3 regions of the Bacillus lumedeiriae genome follow, and region 1 is predicted to be linked to each of the others. Evidence: riboswitches for the same ligand, from Rfam matches in the RefSeq annotation. Region 1 holds a riboswitch; each other region holds the start of a gene.
What was found. Region 1 has a riboswitch for lysine ahead of dapA (4-hydroxy-tetrahydrodipicolinate synthase). Riboswitches for the same ligand answer to the same signal wherever they lie in the genome.
Positions count from the first base shown of each region.

Region 2: it holds a riboswitch for lysine, as region 1 does, so the genes downstream of both, QYG89_RS12665 (Na+/H+ antiporter NhaC family protein) here and dapA (4-hydroxy-tetrahydrodipicolinate synthase) in region 1, are expected to answer to the same signal.
Region 3: it holds a riboswitch for lysine, as region 1 does, so the genes downstream of both, QYG89_RS10120 (cysteine hydrolase family protein) here and dapA (4-hydroxy-tetrahydrodipicolinate synthase) in region 1, are expected to answer to the same signal.

Region 1 is NZ_JAUIYO010000007.1:94,017-101,198, forward strand. It holds gene rlmD (23S rRNA (uracil(1939)-C(5))-methyltransferase RlmD) at 1-882, shown strand, start outside; gene QYG89_RS10900 (amino acid ABC transporter ATP-binding protein) at 1,258-1,980, opposite strand; gene QYG89_RS10905 (amino acid ABC transporter permease) at 1,977-2,633, opposite strand; gene QYG89_RS10910 (basic amino acid ABC transporter substrate-binding protein) at 2,714-3,553, opposite strand; gene dapA (4-hydroxy-tetrahydrodipicolinate synthase) at 3,972-4,859, opposite strand; lysine riboswitch at 4,989-5,170, opposite strand; gene QYG89_RS10920 (hypothetical protein) at 5,416-6,183, shown strand; gene QYG89_RS10925 (ferritin-like domain-containing protein) at 6,380-6,874, opposite strand.
Region 2 is NZ_JAUIYO010000011.1:31,953-39,134, forward strand. It holds gene QYG89_RS12650 (DUF72 domain-containing protein) at 1-690, shown strand, start outside; gene QYG89_RS12655 (bifunctional metallophosphatase/5'-nucleotidase) at 703-2,106, shown strand; gene yunB (sporulation protein YunB) at 2,167-2,919, shown strand; lysine riboswitch at 2,986-3,170, shown strand; gene QYG89_RS12665 (Na+/H+ antiporter NhaC family protein) at 3,288-4,862, shown strand; gene QYG89_RS12670 (sodium-dependent transporter) at 5,147-6,643, shown strand; gene QYG89_RS12675 (methionine/alanine import family NSS transporter small subunit) at 6,643-6,756, shown strand; gene QYG89_RS12680 (M23 family metallopeptidase) at 6,982-7,182, opposite strand, start outside.
Region 3 is NZ_JAUIYO010000006.1:107,627-114,808, reverse strand. It holds gene QYG89_RS10140 (malate:quinone oxidoreductase) at 1-413, shown strand, start outside; partial or broken gene QYG89_RS10135 (zinc-ribbon domain-containing protein) at 676-747, shown strand; gene QYG89_RS10130 (hypothetical protein) at 844-1,887, shown strand; gene QYG89_RS10125 (ECF transporter S component) at 1,997-2,530, opposite strand; lysine riboswitch at 2,773-2,957, shown strand; gene QYG89_RS10120 (cysteine hydrolase family protein) at 3,236-3,952, shown strand; gene QYG89_RS10115 (APC family permease) at 3,969-5,327, shown strand; gene QYG89_RS10110 (TetR/AcrR family transcriptional regulator) at 5,530-6,189, shown strand; gene QYG89_RS10105 (MFS transporter) at 7,009-7,182, shown strand, end outside.

The DNA.
Region 1 (7,182 bases):
TGTGCTGTGCAGCAGCCGGTACTGAATGATGTACTCAACACAGTAAAGCAAATACTGAAGGATTTCAACATTTCGATTTATGATGAGAAGAAGAACAAAGGGATCGTCAAGACAATCGTTACCCGCATCGGTGTCGCAACCGGCGAGATCCAGCTCGTTATTGTTACCGCCACGAACGAACTGCCGAAAAAGCAGCTCATCGTAGAAGAAGTCCAAAAGCGCCTTCCGAATGTTAAGTCGATTATTCATAACATCAATCCGAAAAAAACATCGTTGATCTTTGGGGACAAAAGCCTGCCGCTTGCTGGTTCCGAAACGATTGAAGAGCGACTTGGCGAACAAACGTATTCATTGTCTGCCCGCGCGTTCTTTCAGCTCAATCCGGACCAGACCGTTAAGCTGTACGATGAAGTGAAAAAAGCAGCCCAATTGACAGGGAAGGAAAAAGTCGTTGATGCGTACTGCGGATCAGGGACCATCGGCCGCTGGGTGGGGGATGGTGCCGCAGAAATCCGGGGAATGGACGTTATTCCGGAATCGATTAAAGACGCAAGAGAAAACGCCAAAGCACTGAAAATAAAAACAGTATACGAAGTTGGCACAGCTGAACAGTGGCTCCCTAAATGGCTGAAAGAAGGATGGAAGCCCGATGTCATCATCGTTGACCCGCCGCGCACAGGCTGCGATCAGAAACTGCTCGATACGATCAAAAAGATCAAGCCGAAACGCTTTGTATACGTATCATGCAACCCGTCGACACTTGCGAAAGACATTAATCAGCTGAGTCAGCTTTACAATATTGAATACATTCAGCCAGTGGATATGTTTCCACAGACGGCGCATGTAGAGAGCTGTTCATTGCTCGTAAGGAAAGAAATATAGCAGCGGGCACATCAGAGGGGCTTTATTTTGAATAGTAAATAGAAGATGATCTACGTGTTCATGAATAATAAAGTTCTTTAAAAAATAAAATAGTTGTCTAAAAAGCCGGTGCGAATTGGCATTTTGCACCGGCTTTTAGTGTTTTGATAATAAAATAGGGAATACGCCGCTATTCGTTAAAGGAAGAATTGGGAATAAAAGAGGGCTAACCATTGAAAAAAGTATTATTGTTTACAGTATCTATTTTAGTGGGGTGTAATTCACCTGCACTATCTCCCAATGTAATATATTTTTGTCATAAAGAAAAGCTCTTACACTGTGGATAGACACACAGCGTAAAAGCCTCATTCTTTTAAAAAGGATAGGACCAATGTTTTATAAAACTTTACTTAAGAAGGCTTTTGTCCTTTCTTCCTGCGGATTTTCAAATATTTCTTTAGGGAGATTTTCTTCAACTATATAGCCTCCATCCATAAATAAGACACGATCACCAACTTCACGAGCAAAGCCCATTTCGTGGGTTACAACGACCATTGTCATCCCTTCTTTAGCTAGTTGTTTCATTACTTCTAGCACTTCCCCGACCATTTCTGGATCCAGTGCCGAGGTCGGCTCATCAAAAAGCATTATTTTCGGCTCCATTGCAAGAGCCCTCGCTATAGCGACACGCTGCTTCTGCCCGCCGGACAATGAATCTGGATATACATTTGCTTTCTCTACAAGGCCTACTTTGCGTAAAAGTTCAAGGCCCTTTTCCTTTGCTTTTTGCGCAGGTATATTTCTCACTTTCATAGGAGCAAGCATGATATTTTCAATTACGGTTTTATGTGGAAATAAATTAAATTGCTGAAAGACCATGCCAACTTCGGTTCTTACTTTATTAATGTCTGTTTTCTTGTCAGTTAAATCAAGGCCTTCGATCAAAACATGTCCGCCTGTAATCGATTCAAGCATATTTAAACACCTTAAAAATGTAGACTTTCCTGATCCTGATGGTCCAATAACGACCACCACTTCCTGAGGTTTAATAGCTACATTAATATCTTTTAAAATTTCATTCGTGCCAAATGATTTTTTTAAATGCTTCACTTGAATCATTCTACTGCCAACCTTCTTTCAAGACGATTTAATAAAAGACTCATAGAAGTAGTTAACACAAGATAGATAAGTGCGACTGTGATATACGGCTCCCAGACAATAAAATAATTACCAGCCATTGCACGTCCCCAATACATAAGTTCAGGTGTTGCCACAATTGCTGCAAGGGAGGAATCTTTAATAAGAACAACGAATTCGTTCCCAAGAGGCGGGATCATTCTCTTAAAAGCCTGAGGCAAAATAACATTTTTCATTGCTTGAACATGATTCATACCCAAAGAACGGGATGCTTCCATTTGACCCTTATCAATAGACTGGATTCCAGCTCTAAAAATTTCAGCAATATAGGCTCCTGCATTTAAAGAAAGAGCGATAATTGTGGCTAAAATCCCATTAGTATGTCCAATCAAAAGGGGGACTACCCCAAAATGAACTAAAAATAATTGCACAAATAAAGGGGTTCCACGGAAAAATGTAATATAGCAATGAAAAAGAAATGAAATTGGCTTATTCTTTGACATTTTCCCTAATCCGATTCCTAATCCGAATAATGTCCCAAGTAAAGTCGCTACAATCGATAATCCGATTGTTAACATAGTTCCTTTCAAAAAGAATGGAATGTATTCAGCGATGAGATCAAAGCGAAATCCCATTAACCTACCCCCTAATTAAACTAAAATTGCGTAATACAATTTTTTAGAATTACGCAATTTTAGTTCTCTAATTATTAATGCTATTCTTTTAATGTTTCTAAATCTGGCTGTACCCCAAACCATTTCTCATATATTTTGGCATATGTCCCGTTTTCGATAAGCTTCGTAAGAGCTGCATCAAATTCAGCTTTTAGTGGGCTGCCTTTTTGGAACATCAATCCATAAAATTCATTGTCAAATCCTTCTTTATCTTCAACGACAACAAGTTTTTGATCTGGATTCTTTTTGACATACTCTTCGAGTGTAGCATTGTCAGCAACAGCTGCATCAGCTCCGCCGCTCGTCAATTCCAAAATAACTAGATTATTATTTTCGAATTTTTTAACATTTGGATTGTTTTTCCCAAGAACTTTGTCAATAGCTGCCTGTCCGGATGCTCCGTTTTGAATGGCTACTACTTTGCCTTTTAGGTCAGCTATACTTTTAATATCACTGCCTTCAGGAACTAAAATCTTGTTTGTTGATAGAAAGTAAGGAACTGAAAAATCATAGGTTTGCTTCCGGTCCTCACTGATTGTAATAGCAGATAATCCAAAGTCAGAAATGCCGTCTTTAATCTCAAGAAATAACGGTTCCCATCCTAGATTGACGAATTCATAATCATATCCTGTTTCTTTTGCAAGCTCCACCAATAAATCGGCATCAAATCCTACAATTTTACCGTTTTCAATTGATTCAAATGGCGGATAATGCGCATCTGTTCCAACCTTTAGTTTTTTCTTACCTTCACCAGATGATCCATTACTCTCATTATTTGGCTTATTATTGCTTGCGCTGTCCGTCTGCGTCGGGCTTGTCCCACAAGCCGCTAAAATAAGTGTGAAAACCATGACTAAAGCAAAAAGTGTAATTTTTCTCATCGAGCTACCCCCTAGACATTTTATTTATTTTACAAAAAACAAGAAGTGTAACCATTCGAAGTGAATGCCCCCCTTTAAATAATTATGTGTTTCTAAAGTACCTGAATCACTTGGATGAATTTCCGAATTTTCTGTATTTTCAGATATATGCATTGTACATTTAGACCTATATTTCCGCAACAAAATCTCTTTTGAATTCCTTAGTTGGTTAAAAATATGCTAGAAATGTTGAAAAAATATATGTTTACAAAAAAGAGAAAGTAAGAATCTCTAAAAAATCAAAAAACGGATTAGGCCTGCATTTCTTTGGGCCTAATCCGTTTGATTTATTCTTTGAAACAAATTTAACATGACTTACTTTTGTTCATGTTTAAATCCTTAATAATAAAACGTCTAATCTTTAAAAAATGTTATTTGTTTATGCGCTTTTTCCTTTTTCTACTAATTTCAGTGCTTGTTGCAAGGCATTTTGTTCTTCATCATTTAGAGGAACGATTGGTAAGCGAACATTGCCAACAGGGACTCCGTGTAGATTTAATGCTGCTTTTACAGGTGATGGACTTGGTGCAGCAAATAGTGCTTTGATGATTGGGAGAAGGCTGCGGTGGGCTAGAGCAGACTCTTGAAGTTTCCCATTCTTAAAGTGTTCAATCATCGTTTGCATTTCATTCCCAATAATGTGAGAAGCAACCGAGACCACTCCTATGCCGCCAATCGATAACACTGGTAAAGTTAAACCATCATCACCGCTGTACAATGAAAAATCTTCAGGTGTTTGGCTGATGATTTCAGTCATCGCATCTAAATCGCCGCTTGCGTCTTTAATTGAAACGATATTTGGAATCTTTGCAAGGCGAACGACCGTCTCAACAGACATATTGACAACACTTCGCCCTGGTATATTGTATAGCATGACCGGTAATGACGTGGATTCAGCAATCGCTTTAAAGTGTTGATACAAACCTTCTTGAGATGGCTTGTTATAGTAGGGAACAACGAGCATAATTCCGTCTACCCCGGTTTTTTCCGCAAGCTTCGTTAAACTGATCGAGCCTCTTGTGTCATTGGAGCCAGTACCAGCGATGACAGGAACCCTTCCGTTTACTACTTCAACTACGAATTGGAACAATTTTACTTTTTCTTCCGTCGTTAACGTAGGAGATTCTCCGGTTGTACCGGCTACCACTAAACCGTCCGTTCCGTTGTCAATTAAATAATTGATTAAGTTTTTTGCAGCATTAAAATCAATCTCACCATTTTGATCAAATGGGGTCACCATTGCAGTTAAAATTTGTCCGAAATTCATTACTTCTCCACATCCTTTATCATTTTTATAACATAGAGGGAGAAGGGCAATTAGTAATTAACGCAAAAAAGCAGCAACGGGGCTTCGCTGCTGCAGTAGAAACAATTATGTAATAAAAATTATTTCTGCGCGTAAGATAGCCCTCCATATAGTTTCCTATATGACAATTCTGTATTTATTCAATAACAGAACCAGCTTCAAGAGAAATGAGATTCTTTTCAGCTTCGGCAAATTCCCCTTTTCACAATCGTCATTGGACCTCATTCATCCTCCTATTGTGTACTAATGGTCTTTGCGCCTCTATCCTTACTTCAAAAAAATATTGAAATAAGTAAATATTCAATTGGATTAAATGATATCAGTTTTCTCGCTTGATTACAATGAAAAAAAGCCTTAACTATTGATAATGTTTCGTTATCCTTCTGTGATATCTGTCATCTATTCTTTATCTGTTTGTTCTTTGTATATAAAGTAACTATGATACGATTAAAAATATGAGCTTAATTATTCGTATTATTTAATATAACGTTACAGGAAAAGGGAAAGAGGGAACGTTGTGAACACAGATCAAGCATTTGAGCTGTTAAGGGATGCAGGAGTAACAGAAGATAGGAGCATTCAAACCGTTAAACGATGGCTGCGTGACGGGAAGATTAAATATGAAGGAGGAAAAGGGAATAGAAAAAACGGATACATTATTGACGACACAGATCAAGTACTTGACCTGTTAAAGGATGCAGGAGTAACAGAAAGTATCGGCATTCAAACCATTAGACGCTGGCTGCACGGGGGCAGGATGAAATCCGAGGGGAACAGGAAAATCGAGTCAAGCATGGATGATACACCTTCAAAGCTGTTCACAAATGGTCGTATGGATCAAAATACGGACGAGATCATCCGCCGATTAAAATTAAAAATACAAGCACAAGATAAGCATATAAAAGGAATAGAAGAACTACATGAGGTTGCAAAAAAAGGAGTACTTCAGCAGCGTGATCAGTTGAAAAGAGAAGTTATCGCATTAAAAAATGATGTAAATAAATTACAAAATGAAATAAGGGATTTATTAAAACAAAATATTGAACTGCGCAATGAATGGAGAAAATTAAAAGAAAGTAAAAGAAATAAGTATCATTTCACCTCTACTACTCAATTAAATCATAAAAAGTTAGGGCTTTCAAAAATGGCCGATAATAAAGAAGTAGCAGCGGCATATAAAGGATTATTAAAACTCACTCATCCAGACCGCGGCGGCAATGCAAAGTTATTTCATTACATTAAGACTGACTACGACCATTTTAGAAACAGCATCGAAGGGAAATAACGGTTAATCTTTGAATGTCTTTCATATAAGAATGATTCGTACTTTATATATCCAGATGAAAAGTGCTTGATATTATGTATGCAGCAGCTATTGAATAAGAGTAGGTTCTTTCATAGGCCAGTTTCCCATTACGTTAAAGTAATGGAGAACTGGCCTCTTTTATTATTTTCTAAATTAACTAGCAAAAGAACAGAAATCAACCGCCTAATTTGGCTAATGTGAACAAATAATTATATTTCGTGGCGTGTTTCAGCTCATCTGTAATAATTTCGAATAACATTTGCTGATATACATAACCAGATAAGCATTGCTTGATTTTTCGATAGTTTTCTACAGCGCGGAGCTCCCCAAATAAAGCCGTTCTTAATCCTTCACTATAGCTCTCGGGTTGTTGGAAGGTCTCTTCTTCGGAAGGCGCTATATCTTGCCCTGTGTAACTACGGTAAATAAGTCTAAACATTTGGTTGTGTTTTCTTTCATCATCCCTTATTGTGGCGATCACGTCTTTCGCTTCTTGTGTCGGTGCCATGGCGATTAAGTGCTGATAGAACAGCTCATCTTCTTTTTCCCCTTGAACAGCCTTTTTTACGCGTTCTAACGCTGAGGGCAAACAATGCTGATCCATTCCTTGAGAGAGTGAATTTTGGGGCGGACTGTATTGCCTAAGCGGATAACCGTATGGTAGATACATGAAAAATCCCCCTTGCTTTATATTCATATGGGCAATATATTCACGCTTCCTGCTTTATGTGAGGGATTTATAAAATGTGAATTCAATAAAAATAGACTCATCGTATAAACCGATGTAAATATTTCCTTTATTGATTTAATGATGGAGAGTCCTTTTAAGTTTAGATCATATCAAAATCTTTTTTGAGAAGAGATTGAATGAAAGGGAAGAAAGTAGGGGTTTGTCTTTAACACTAATTACTTTTTTGAATATTATGTAAATAAAAGGCTGTGTTAATGACTATTATTGATTGAAGCGGGAGGCGGGTG
Region 2 (7,182 bases), on a different contig from region 1:
AAGTGGGCCGATGAGACACCAGAGACTTTTCAATTTATCGTGAAAGCGTATCAGGGGATGACAGGACATGAACGGGGAGAGATCCCCTTCCAGTCAAAAGAAGAAATGTTTCAAGCCTTTATTGAATCGCTGGCCCCGATGAAGGAAGCGGGCAAGCTAGCCATGGTATTGTTTCAGTTTCCGCCGTGGTTCGACTGCCAGCGCAAGAATGTCGAGTATTTGCGTTATTGCAAGGAGCGGATGGGGAATCTGCCGCTTGCTGTTGAATTCCGTCATCAGTCATGGTATTCGGCCGCCTTTTTAGAAAAAACGATGACGTTTTTGGAAAAGGAAAAATGGATTCATACCGTTTGCGATGAACCGCAGGCTGGAGAAGGCTCTGTCCCCATTATTTTACAAGCGACAGATCCGGAAAAAACACTTGTGCGCCTGCATGGCCGCAACAGACAGGGCTGGCGCAAGCAGGGGAATAAAAACTGGCGGGACGTGCGTTATCTATACCGCTACAATAAAAATGAATTAAATCAATGGATCGACTTTACTAAAGAGCTTCAAAAGCAAAGTAAGCAAGTCTATATGCTGTTTAATAACAACTCAGGCGGAGATGCCGCTGATAATGCTAAGCAGTTTATTGAATTAGCTGGCTTGGAATACGAAAATCTAGCCTCACGACAGCTTGATTTATTTTAAGGAGGGCTGTGGATGGAACGAAGAGAAAGCCTAAAGGAAACCATTCACATTTATCATACAAATGACTTGCACAGCCATTTTGAAAATTGGCCGCGGATCCGCGGTTTTTTGAAAAAACGGAAAAGATGGCATGAGGAAGCAGGAGAAAGTGTATTCATCTTTGATATTGGTGATTATGTTGACCGCTCGCATCCAATGACCGAGGGTACACTTGGTAAAGGAAACATTGCATTGTTAAATGAAGCAGGCTATGATGCCGTGACCATTGGAAATAATGAGGGAATCACTTTGCCGAGAGAAGGACTCGATATTTTATATGAGAATGCTCTGTTTCCGGTCGCATTGGCCAATCTTTTCTACGATAGCGGTGAGCGTCCAAAGTGGGCTGCTCCTTCTTGTTTATTTGATTTGCCTAATGGAATGAAAATGGGGATCACTGGGGCTACAGCTTTTTTTTCAGGAGCATATGAACAGCTTGGCTGGAAATTGTCTCCGCCTGTTGAAGAGTTAAATGCACAAGTAAAGGAATTAAGCAAAGAAGCGGATATTATTGTGATTCTTTCTCATCTAGGCATTCATGAAGATGAACGTATTGCGCATGAAATTCCCGAAGCAGACGTTGTGCTTGGGGCTCATACCCACCATCTGCTTCACGAAGGCAAAGAAGTCGATGGAACACTGCTGGCCGCTGCTGGCCGGTTCGGCTATTACGTCGGTCACGTCATGATTGAAGTAGATACAGAAACGAAGCAAATCATAGCTAAAAAAGCACGTGTCTATAAAACAGCGGAAGAGTTATCGGCACCAGTGGACGAACAAATGGAAATTGATAAGTACATAAAAGAAGGAAAGCAGTCGCTTAGTCAGCCGGTCATCTCTTTGCCTGCTCCGCTTTCGAGCGATTGGTTCGCCCCTTCACAGCTTCCAGGGATTCTTTGTGAAGGACTAAGAGAATGGTGTGGAGCGGACGGCGCCTTTTTAAATGCTGGTCTTCTCTTAGGAGGATTGGAGAGCGGCACCGTGACGAAATATGATATTCACAAGGTGCTTCCTCATCCGATTAACCCATGTCTCATTGAACTTTCAGGGACGGAGCTGAGGGAAATATTAAAGCAGACGACAGATGATAAATGGCCTCATATGGTGATCAAAGGGCTTGGTTTTAGGGGACAAGTGATGGGTCGCTTTGTGTATGATCGGTTAGGTATCGACATGGACCGCTACTTATTTACAATTGATGGAATAGAGATTGAAAATGATAAACTGTACAAGCTGGCTACGGTTGATATGTTTGCGTATGGACAGTTTTTTCCGCAAATTTATCGCGCACCGGTAAAAAACCATTTTATGCCGGAATTTTTGCGTGATGTGATGGAGTGGAAGCTTCTTCACCTTGACTTTCACCTGGAAGAATAAACTTTATTGCATGATCCTTTCTTTTTTTAGCATACATTAGCTAAAGAAGGAGGGATTTTTTTGGCTGCACAAAAAAGGTGGAGATCTAAGAGAGGGCCGCTCCCTCTGCGCTACGTGTTTTTAATTACTCTTGTCTTATTTACTTTTTCAACTGCTGCGAGCCTATTTATCATCAATAAAAATGTTAAGCCAACATTGATTGGCTATGCTCATGCTGAAACGAAGAAAATTGCTGCGATGGTGATTAACAAGGCAATTAATAAAAAAGTCGCCAGTGTGATGGATATTAACGATATTATTGAAGCTGATCCAAACAACCCTTCTACAACGAAGCTAAATGCAAAAATTATTAACCGGGTGATGGCTGAAACGACTAACCTTGTTCAGCTAAACTTAAAAGAGGCAGAGAAGGGAAATCTACAAGCATTGGAACTATGGTCTGATGTAGAGATTGAAACAGAGGAAGAAGAGAAAGCGGAAGGCATTGTCTACTATGTTCCGCTTGGGCAAGTAACGAACAATGCTTTACTTGGAAACTTGGGTCCAAAAATTCCGGTTCGCTTTCATGCAATCGGTGAGGTCACATCTAATATAAAATCAAACATTAAGCCATATGGCATTAATAATGCGTATGTAGAAGTATTTATTGAAGTAAAAGTGAATGTGCAGATTATTGTGCCGTTCGCCACTGAAATGACGACAGTTACGCAGGATATTCCAGTAGCGATGGGAATGATTCATGGCGATGTTCCGGATTTTTATAACAGCGGCGGAGGAATGTCGCCTTCTATCGAATGGCCTTCAAAGAAATAGGGCTTGGCAAAGGGAGGAATAATTGATAGTATTTGAGTAGTAAATTAAATAAACCTTATCAAAATCCGGTGGGGTAGAGGCTGCAAAATTGATGAGTAAACAGCGTGAGGATGACAACAAAGACCGCGGTTGAAAGGTGATTTTGCCGAAGTGCCAAAAAGGTGTCATCCTTTTTGGGATTGGGGTTATCTTGAATAAGGATAACACTCTTATTGTAAAGAACTCGTTTGCAATAGGGAGCTACAGATCGCGATGGAGAATTGACTTGCGTTACAAAAAGTAATGATAGTTTTCTCTATCATTACTTTTTTTATTTTCAGCATCTGTTTAAAGCTCATTCTTATGCAGCATCGGGGGAGGAGAACATCATGGAAAACACAATTTTTTCATTAATTCCGCCAGTTTTAGCCATTGTTATGGTCATCTTAACGAAGCGCGTCCTTCTTTCGTTAGGGGCTGGGGTCTTTGCTTCAGCATTGCTGCTGGCAAACTTCCAAGTTGGCGAAACGTTCCGTATTATGTGGGGAGCGTTTTCAGGTAATATTTACGCAGATGGAGAATGGAGTACGTGGAATATATATATTATTATTTTCTTGCTGCTCTTAGGGGTCATTACAGCCTTTATTAACATTTCCGGTGGAAGCCGTGCGTTTGGTGAATGGGCTGTCCAGCGGGTAAAAACACGTGCTGGCGCTCAAATCATGTCTGCCCTTCTTGGGATTCTTATATTTATTGATGACTATTTTAATGCTTTAGCAGTGGGGCAGATTTCTCGGCCGATTACCGACCGTCAGCGTGTCTCTCGTGCAAAGCTTGCCTATATTATCGATTCGACATCAGCACCTGTTTGTGTCGTGTCGCCAGTTTCGAGTTGGGGAGCATACATTATCGGTATTCTCGGTACCGTTCTTGCTGCTCATGAAGTGACTGAATACAGCGCTTTTTCTGCATTTATTCAAATGATTCCAATGAATTTCTACGTGTGGGCGGCGCTTGGTCTCGTGTTTTTGACTGCTTGGATGCAGTTTGATTTCGGACCGATGAAAACACATGAAGAGCGGGCGGTTGTATTGGGAGAAGTGATGCCTCCTGATCGTGAAGCACCGGGAGAATTAAAGGAAGATTTGCCTGTGAGCACGACGGGAACAGTTGGTGATCTTGTCTGGCCGATCATTGCATTGATTATCGGAACTATATCTGCAATGATGTGGACGGGGGGAAAGGCGACGGAAGGCCATGTAACGATTTTAAAAATCTTTGAAAATACCGACGTCTCTAAGTCATTGTTGTATGGTGGTTTAATCGGTCTTGCTGTTGCGATTGCTATGTTCCTGAGGCAGAGTTTCGTTTTACATGGCGTCAATAAAAATGTATTCGGCATCGGTGTATGGGAAGGGATCAAATCCATGCTTCCAGCTGTCTATATTTTATTTTTTGCCTGGACGATCGTTACTCTCATTGGTGACCTTGGAACAGGCACGTATTTAGCTGGTCTTGTTCAACAATCGAATATGAATGTTGGTTTGCTTCCATTTATTTTATTTATCGTAGCGGGGATCATGGCTTTTTCTACCGGTACTTCATGGGGATCTTTCGGAATTTTGCTTCCGATTGCCGGGGAAATTGCGGCTGTTTCGGATGTATCGCTTATCCTGCCGGCCATGGCGGCTGTGTTAGCCGGCGCCGTATTTGGTGATCACTGTTCACCAATTTCGGATACGACCATTTTGTCATCTACGGGAGCAGGAAGCCATCATATCGATCACGTTGTGACGCAAATTCCGTATGCTCTGCTATCAGCTGGGGTTGCAGGGATCGGCTTTTTAATGTTAGGTTTTCTTCACAATACGTGGCTCTCACTTGCTGTGACGCTTGGATTGTTAGCCGCTGTCACTTTAATCATGAAGCGGAATCATTCACTAAAATCGACAATGGAGTCATAAACGTTAAACGCCGGCTATTGCCGGCGTTCTTTTTTAAAAGGGAAAAACTCTTTCTATGAATAATATATAAATGATATGCATATAAAGTTTATTGTGGGAGAGGATGAAGAAACAAAGAGAATCGGTCGGAATTTTGGAATAAAAAGTTATTTTCATAAAATAAAAAATAGTTTACTAATTAACTTCTCCCATTTATAATGAGTAAGACGCATTAAGAATTTTTTGAAAATACTGTCTCTTTAAGAGGCGAAACAGGAGGGATTTATGTGGATCAGCAGCGTCCTATGTTTGGTTCCAGAGCTGGTTTTATTTTTGCAGCTGTCGGCTCTGCTATTGGCTTGGGCAACATTTGGCGTTTTCCGGCAGTTGCCTATGAAAATGGAGGAGGCGCCTTTTTCCTGCCATACTTATTCGCCTTGCTTACAGCTGGGATTCCATTGCTTATCTTAGAGTTTACGATTGGCCACAAATACCGCGGATCGAGCCCGTTATCTTTTGCCCGTATGAACAAAAATGCGGAATGGCTCGGGTGGTGGCAAATTGCTATTTCATTCGTGATCGCTACTTATTATTCAGTTATTATTGGCTGGGCCTTATCGTATACGGTTTTTTCTTTTAAATTATCTTGGGGCAAAGACCCGCAAACGTTCTTATTGTCTGATTATTTGCAGCTGGCAGATGCGGGGGTATTCGGTGGAGTCGTTCCGCAAATACTCGTTTCACTTGCCGTCGTGTGGATTGTGACTCTCGGTGTATTAGTTGCCGGTGTTAAAAGAGGGATCGAAAAAGCGACAAAAGTTATGATTCCATTGCTCGTGTTCTTATTCTTAATTATCGTGATCCGTGCTCTGACGCTTGAAGGAGCTGTGAACGGATTAAATGCATTCTTTAAACCGGAATGGTCGCAGTTAATGAATGGAAAGGTTTGGATTGCGGCTTACGGTCAAATTTTCTTCAGCTTGTCGATTGGTTTTGCTATTATGGTTACGTATTCTAGTTATCTTCCAAAAAAATCCGATATTACGAACAATGCATTTATTACAGGATTCAGTAACTCAGCTTTCGAATTGCTTGCTGGTTTCGGTGTCTTCTCCGCTCTTGGCTTTATGGCTATGCAGCAAGGGGTAAGCGTAGATGAAGTGGTCAGCAGCGGAGTCATATTAGCCTTTTCTGTTTTTCCACAGATTATTAATGAGTTTCCGTTTGCAAGGGAATTATTCGGTATCCTGTTCTTCGGTTCTCTAGTACTAGCAGGATTCACGTCCCTTATTTCCATTGTCGAGACATTCGTAGCGGGTGTACAAGAGAAATTTAATGTGTCCCGTACAAAGTCTGTCTTAATCGGCGGCGGACTTGCGGCGTTGATTTCTATTATTTACGCTACAAGGGGCGGATTGAACCTTCTTGATACAGTCGATTATTTCATTAACAACTTCGGTGTTGCTTTCGCTGGACTCGTAGAGGTCATTCTCATTGCATGGGTATTCAAGCAATTGGACCCGTTAAAAAGCTACGCGGATTCCGTATCTGATATTCGGCTCGGTGTATGGTGGAAAATTTGTTTAAGTATTGTCACACCGCTTGTCCTCGGCTACATGATGTTTGATAATATTCGTCAAAATCTTGCAGCACCTTACAGTGGCTATCCACAAAGCTTTGTAAATACGTACGGGTGGACAGTCGCAGTAGGCGCAATGGTCATAGGCATCATTTTTATGTATATGAAACGATGGAAAGCAGGCATGCTTGATGGGCCTTCTACTAAAAAGGAGGTGCGATAATGGACGGCAGCGCAATTACAATGATGATTACAGGAATAGTAATTATTTGGGGCGGCCTAGCTGCAAGTATCGCTCATGCGGTGAAAAAAGCCAAAGAAGCAAAACAAAGTTAAAGAAAGAAGTGTCCTAAAAGCTTAGCTTTTAGGACACTTCTTTTTGTTGCGGCTGCCAATCTGTACTTACGGTCATGATTGTTGGATATACGATCGGAATCAACTAAAATGCAGTTGCACTACCTTAATTTACGGTCGAGATTGATTAGCATACGATCAACAATTTTTCAAATTACAGTCGGGAGCAGCCAGATGGCGGTCTGCTCCCTTGAATTGTCCTTTCAACTAAGGTGAACGCTTGTTTCTTTCCATTCTTTCGTTTCTTTCCCATTGCTTTAAATGCGGATAAGGGTCAAATGACCATTCAGTGCGTCCGTTGTCTTTGTACATACCGTAGTGCAGGTGGGGAGGGAATTTTCCGGATGTGCCGGGTGGACCGTATCCAGTGCTTCCTACTCCGCCGATGACTGTACCTGGTTCCACAGT
Region 3 (7,182 bases), on a different contig from region 1:
AGCAGCGTATTGAAGAGTTGCGAGAATTCGTTCCTAATGCTAAAAGCGAAGATTGGGATATCGTGGTAGCGGGTCAGCGTGTACAAGTAATTAAGGACACTGAAGCTGGCGGCAAAGGCACACTTCAGTTTGGTACGGAAGTAGTTAGTGCTGCTGACGGCTCGGTTGCTGCATTACTTGGTGCTTCTCCAGGTGCTTCTACAGCTGTTCACGTTATGCTTGAAGTAATCAACAAGTGCTTCCCAGAATATACCAAAGAGTGGGAACCAAAAATCAAAGAAATGATTCCTTCTTATGGCATGAAACTAGCGGAAAACCCAGAACTATTCAACGAAATTCATGCTTCAACAGAGAAGGCGCTTCGTCTAAGCGGAAAATCGCCGTTACAGACAACGAGCGAAGGCGCATTATAAGAGAGTGCTGATTTTTTGAAGCTGTAACCTAAATGCAGCATCTCAAAGATTAAGCGTATATGAATGTGGAATGCATGTTCTGTTATTCTATTGAAAAAGGCTTCTCACTTTTTGTGGGAAGTCTTTTTCCTATTTGGGGATCCATTTCAAACATGGCAGTGTATCTGTTCTATTAATGAAAAATTCACCATAAATTGATAAAATAGAACTAGATCTATTTGGCCGTATGATCGCTGTCTGAGTGCCGTAAAGGAGAGGAAGAATGATGCCAATTTGTACAAAGTGCGGTGAAAGTGTAAAGGAAGGACAGACCTTCTGTACAATGTGTGGGACAAAATTTGTGATTCCCCACCCGCCGCCGCTTTTAAATACTAGTTCAAAGGAATCAGAAGAAAATAGAACTGTTTTAAAAGGAACGAGAAGAAAAACTGTGAAGGGAGTGATTATTGCTATTTTTTCCACGGTAGGTATCGTTTTTCTTATCTTAGGCGTTTATCTGATGGCTGATGGAAAAAAAGAACCCGGCGCAGTGAAGGATTCAGTTCAACATAATGAGGAAGAGGAAGTGCCAGTGGGCAAGAATAGTACGCCTCCAAAATCCGATACGAATAAAACGACACATGCGACAGATCCCAAACTGCATACCTTACCGGATTTTCATCTTTTAGAAGAATTGAGTACTGGTAATTTAATGGGGATTTTACAGATTGGTACATCAAAAGATGAATTAATCCGCCAATTTGGTAAACCATTAAAAGAATATGTCCGCAATGAGGATATTTTGCTGGAGTATGAGGACGTCATTTATACTATTTCTCCAAATAACGGCTTGAATTATGCTGCAGAATTAAAGCCTGTTCATTCTTCGAAATATAATTTTCAGGAAATCAAAAAAGCCTTAGGTGATGGGGATGAACATGTAAGTTTTGAACAGGGAAAGGATAAAGACGGATTGTTTTATTTATATTATGCTTCAGAGGACTCAGAACTTATCTTTTATTCTCCTAGTCAAATGGAGTCACCTGTCACAAAGATTATATACGGCAACCCAACACTTTACTCATTGAATCAAGAAGAAGAGACCACAACAGTACATCCAGGTGAAGTTGAGCCCATCATTAAGAATATAAGAGCCGAATATAACGCTATTAATAGTCAAATTTCCTCTATGACTAAACGAGACACCCTCTCAATGGAGGGGCATAAAAAGCAAGTGTTTAGAAATAGCCGGGGGATCATTAAGAAAGTGATTGAAATAACACCAGAAGGCTCAATGGAATATTATTATGATGATACCGAAACGCTTTTCTTTATCTTTTTTTATAAAGGCAGAATTGAAAATCGTTTCTATTTCTATCAAAATCAAATGATTCGCTGGATTGACCCTAGTCGTGCCATCATTGATTATGATCAGGGTCAGAGGAATCATCGGTATAAAGAGTGGGAAGAGTATTGGCTTAGAAAAGGATATTGAATGCTTTATCTCGTATCTTTGTTTGGAAATATCTTAATGGCGTTTGAGTATGAAAAGAAGAAACGTGCCCCTAGTGAATCTGCACTAGAAGCACGTTTCTTCTTTTTCTCTATTTTCCGGAAATTTTCTTTAAGCGTCCTACAAGCGGTAAAACAATGATTCCAGCTAGAACAACTTGCATCACGTTGCCTGGGATGGAGCCGAATGGCTGTATCCAGTTACTATAAAGAATGACTTCAGTAAAATAGTAGCCTACGATTTTTATAATGAGTGCAGCGACAATCGCAAGTGTGTATACGACTGCTCTTTTGCCGGGTGCCTTCTCGGCTATAAGACCAGCTGCGAAGCCCATCGTACCTACGATGACGAATGTAAACGGCGCCCAAACTGTCCAGCCAGAGAGAAGATCAAAGAGGCCCATTCCAAAGGCGCCTGCGATCGCTCCTGTTCTTTTGCCAAAAACGAAAGCGGCTATAAAAAGAGGCACGTTACCGAGATGGATGAGGCCTCCATTTCCCATGATTGGGAGTCTTATGTTGATAAACATGGTGGCTACAAGGGTTAATGTGATGAAAAGCGCATTGATAACAATGGTTTTCGTTTTTGTTTTGGTTGTTCTTGCTGGTGAGAATGTTGAATCCATATGATGCCCTCTTTCCTTTTTACCTATTATCATACTCCTAATCTTATACTTAATAAATACCTAATCCTATTTATTTACCTAGCAAAACAATGACATTGATTTTGTGGAATAATATAAAATTTATGAATATAACTTTCTTAATTCAATGAAACAAGTTTTAGTCTATGAAAATATAGGTTTGACATTTGAATAGTTATAATTATATAATTATTCCTATAATTTAATAGCCTCACTGCTTATGACTGTGAGGTAGAGGCGCGATATTTATTAGTGCTTAGTGGAGTCCGAGAAGATGAAGAAGCTATGCAGAAGGAAATATCGCCGAAGTATGTAATGAGTTCTCGCCATTATGTATTGGGTCTGTAATGAATAATTACAGAACTGTCTTAATAAATTTCCCGATTTATTAAGTTGTGCTATCTCAAAAAGAGATAAAAGGGTGAGGAATTTGGAATGACTACATCGATTTCCGGGTTCTATCTCGGAGAAGGTATATAGTCTTTTTTATTGCCATCAAGAGATTCCCTAGTATAAACGGGGAATCTCTTTTTTTATTAGGCTTTGTTAAACTTACCTGTTGATTTTTGCCGGGGCGCTCGCTTTCCGCTTCAATCAACAAAAGGACAGCATCAACACTAGTCATTAACATCGCCTTTTATTTTTAAAAAAATACAGCTTGTAAAGGCTAACACGAAGGAGATTATTATGGAAAATCAACAAACACTTTATTACGAATTTATTCCAACTGATGAAGGGAAAATGAAATTAGATCCGGAAAAAACAGCACTTTTAATCGTTGATATGCAGAATCAATTTATTAGCCGTGATGGATTGGATGCTCAAATTGCAAGAGAAAAGGGAATGTTCGATAAATGGGAGTATTTCTTTGATCGCATTGATCACGTAGCGATTCCAAACAATAAAAAACTACTAGACTTTTTCCGTGCTAATCAATTAGAAGTCACTTTCGGACGTATTGCCTGTCATCACAAGGATGGACGTGACCGTTCTCCGGTACAGCGCCGCCCGGGATGGAATAACATTTTATTGCCAATCGGTGATCCAGGTGCGGAAATGGTTGATGAATTAAAACCATTAGAGGATGAAATCGTAGTAAATAAAACAACAGATAGTGTGTTAAGCGGTACAAACTATGAGTTTTTACTTCGAAACATGGGCATTGAAACAATTGTATGTACAGGGGTTGTCACAGACCAATGTGTTGCTTCGACGGTTCGCAGCTTAGCCGATGCTGGTTTTGAAGTGATTTTAGTAGAAGATGCGTGTGCTGCTGCTACACAACAATTACATGATGCAGAAATCATGATTATGAACCAAATATATTGCCAAGTAATGAGCACCGACGAAACCATTCAACTCATTTCAGAGGAAATGGAACAACGTGCAGTCGTTCAAAGATAGAGAGGAATCCTTTTAAATGAGTAATGTACAAATGAATTCACATCACGTCAGTTCGGCTTCTCATTTCAAGCGTGTCTTGACTCTGAAGGATTTGGTGATTTACGGAATTGCTTTTATGACGCCCATTGCGCCCGCTTATATATATGGCTTTGCAGCACAGTCAACAGGCGGTATGCTGCCACTAGCTTATTTAATCGCCATGGTGGCAATGATGTTTTCTGCCTATAGTTATGGAAGGATGGCTGCTGCATTTCCTATTTCCGGATCTACGTATACGTATACACAACGTGCCATTCATCCACATTTAGGTTTTTTTGCCGGCTGGGCCATGTTTATGGACTATGTACTAGTACCGTTAATTGTCTTTATGGTAGGCGGGTCCTATGCTAATGCATTAGTTCCATCTATTCCTTATTGGATATGGGTATTGATCATTGCTGGTATTATTACAACAGTAAATATTCTTGGAATTGCAATGGCAGCGAAAACGAACCAGCTATTAGTATTGTTTATGGGAATAGTTGTTGTTGTATTTGTGATTTTTTGTATAAAAACAATTGTAGGTGGGGACGGTGCATCCGCACTAGTATCGATTACTCCGTTCTTTCAAAGCGAAAAGTTTGTCATGACCGCCATTATTTCAGGTGCGGCGATGGCATGTTTCTCATTTTTAGGTTTTGATTCTATTACAACCTTATCTGAAGAAGCTGTAAATCCCAAAGATGATATTTGGAAAGCGGCCATTCTTTCCTGCTTAATCGGCGGGGTGATTTTTATCGTGCAAGCTTACGTTGCCCAGCTTGTATGGCCGGATGTAAACAGTTTTAGCTCAGCAGATACAGCATTATTTGATGTTGCGAAAGCAGCAGGCGGTGCAATTCTTGCGACACTGTACACAGTAGCTATTATCGTGTCATCTTTGACAGCGGGTTTAACAGGTCAAGCGAGTGCTTCACGTTTAATGTTTAGCATGGGGCGTGATGAAGTATTGCCGAAAAAATTCTTTACACGTCTACATCCTAAATATAAAACACCGATCAATAATATTTTATTAATGTGCAGCATGAGTATTGTTGGAGCGATTGTCCTGCCAATAAATTTTGTTGCAGAATTAATGAACTTTGGCGGTCTCACTGGGTTTATGTTTGTGAACTTATCTGTCATCGTGTATTACTATTTTCGTAAAAAAGAAAAGAAATTTTTCCGTTATTTACTCATTCCGGGCTTAGGTTTTTTAATCTGTTTCTATCTATTTATTAACTTGTCACCAATGACGTTAAAAGTAGGCTTAATCTGGATGGTCATCGGCTTGATCTATGCGCTGATTACGACAAAAGGATTTAAAAAGCTGCCGCCAAGCATTCGTAATTTGTGATTAATAACAATGTATTAAGAAGGTATTTTATAGGACATGGACTTGGGATAGTACTCGAGTTCATGTCCTTTTATTTTTGTAATTGAAGCATGCCAGTAGCAAAGTAAATATAAAAAGGTTATGAAAAATAGGAGGTTTTGTACATATCCATATAAACTTGTATAATAAACTCACAATATTTGCAAAATTGAGGAGAAGAGAAATGGCCACGAAACGTAAACAAATACAGGTAAATAGAATGTATCAATATTTTGTTGACGCAGCTGTTCAAATTATCGAAGAAGAAGGGATTAAAAATGTTACTGCACGAAAGGTTGCAGAGAGAGCAGGCTATACTACGTCCACCATTTATAATTATTTTAAAGATCTGTCGCACCTTTTATTTTTTGCTTCAATGAAGCTCGTTAAGGATTATGTACACGAAGTTAATGTATATATGAGTAAAGAAGAGAGTTACTTAGATAAATATATTGTATCATGGGAATGTTTTTGTAAATATTCATTTTCTAAACCTGAAATATATTATGCCCTCTTTATAGAAGATTTAGGTGAAAAACCTGATGAATTACTTAAGCATTATTATTCTGTATATCCCAGTGAGTTAATTGGGATACCAGATGAAATCAAGCCTACACTCTTTGAGCCTAACCTAGGTAAAAGAAACAAGATGTTTTTAGAGATTGAGAAGAAGCATGATATCCGCTCTGAACATATAGAAGATGTAAATAATATGATCATCCTTCTATGGAAAGGTATGATGTCGACACTCTTGAATAACAGGAGCAGTTATAAAAAAGAAGAAGCGATAGAGATAACCGTAAGATATATTAAGGAAGTGGCACAAAAGCTGTCAAAGGGCTAATATTTACGGATGATGATCGATTCATTCTCTTTTCTCGATCGTGCTTCGCTTGTCTTTTGTTTTGCCCTCAATGCTTCTTCATATCTTGTTTCTGCAACATGAAGTAAAAGCCAGATTCTAAAATAACTGATCTGCCAAATTTGTGATGGCGGTAAATTAGCGTATTCCTCTTTCCTCACGTCCCTAGAATTTTTTGTTTTTCCTCTTTAGTGAGCTCGACCTCCGTGTTCGCTTAGTCATAAAAATAGAGTTCTATGCCATATCTATCCTAAAACGGAGGAGAACCCAAAAGCCCAATTTCTCAATTTTAATCCTGAGAAATTGGGCTTTTTATATTGGGGTTTTCTTAACGCTGTATATTGGCATATTCCTAATGATGTCCCTATAAGTGGGGAGCAGTCTGTCTATATGATGCGCTAAATGGCTGGGTGGTTAATTTAAAATTGACAAAGAAATATTTTTTGACTATTATGAATATTATCAATTAAAGAACACGTTCATAAAAAGAACAACGTCTTTTTTGAGAATGTGTTTATGGGGGTGTTTTCTCATTCGTTTTATAACAAACAAAAAAGGGGCTGAGATGGATGACTAATTGAACTTAACGAAATGTTAAAAGGTTAAATGGGATTTATATAATGGCGGGACAAAGTGATGACCTAAATGTAATCGCATACATCTGATCTCAAGGACAGTCTGTCATTAGATGATAGCGATAGATCAAGCAAGATAGAGCAGCCGTCCGGTTAATTCTAGTAAGTTCATATTCTTTTAAAAGACATAACCAAAAATTATATGGGAAATGAGGGAACGTGTCTAATGACTGAAAGGAAATTTAAGATGGATGATGCCCCGCTTAACAAGTTTCATTTCAAAATTACTGCGCTTACTTTTGGGGCAAATTTTTCTGACGGTTATACTCTTGGGATTATTGGTATGGCTCTTGCTTTGCTTAGTCCTGAAATGAATTTAAGCCCAATGTGGGAAGGACTA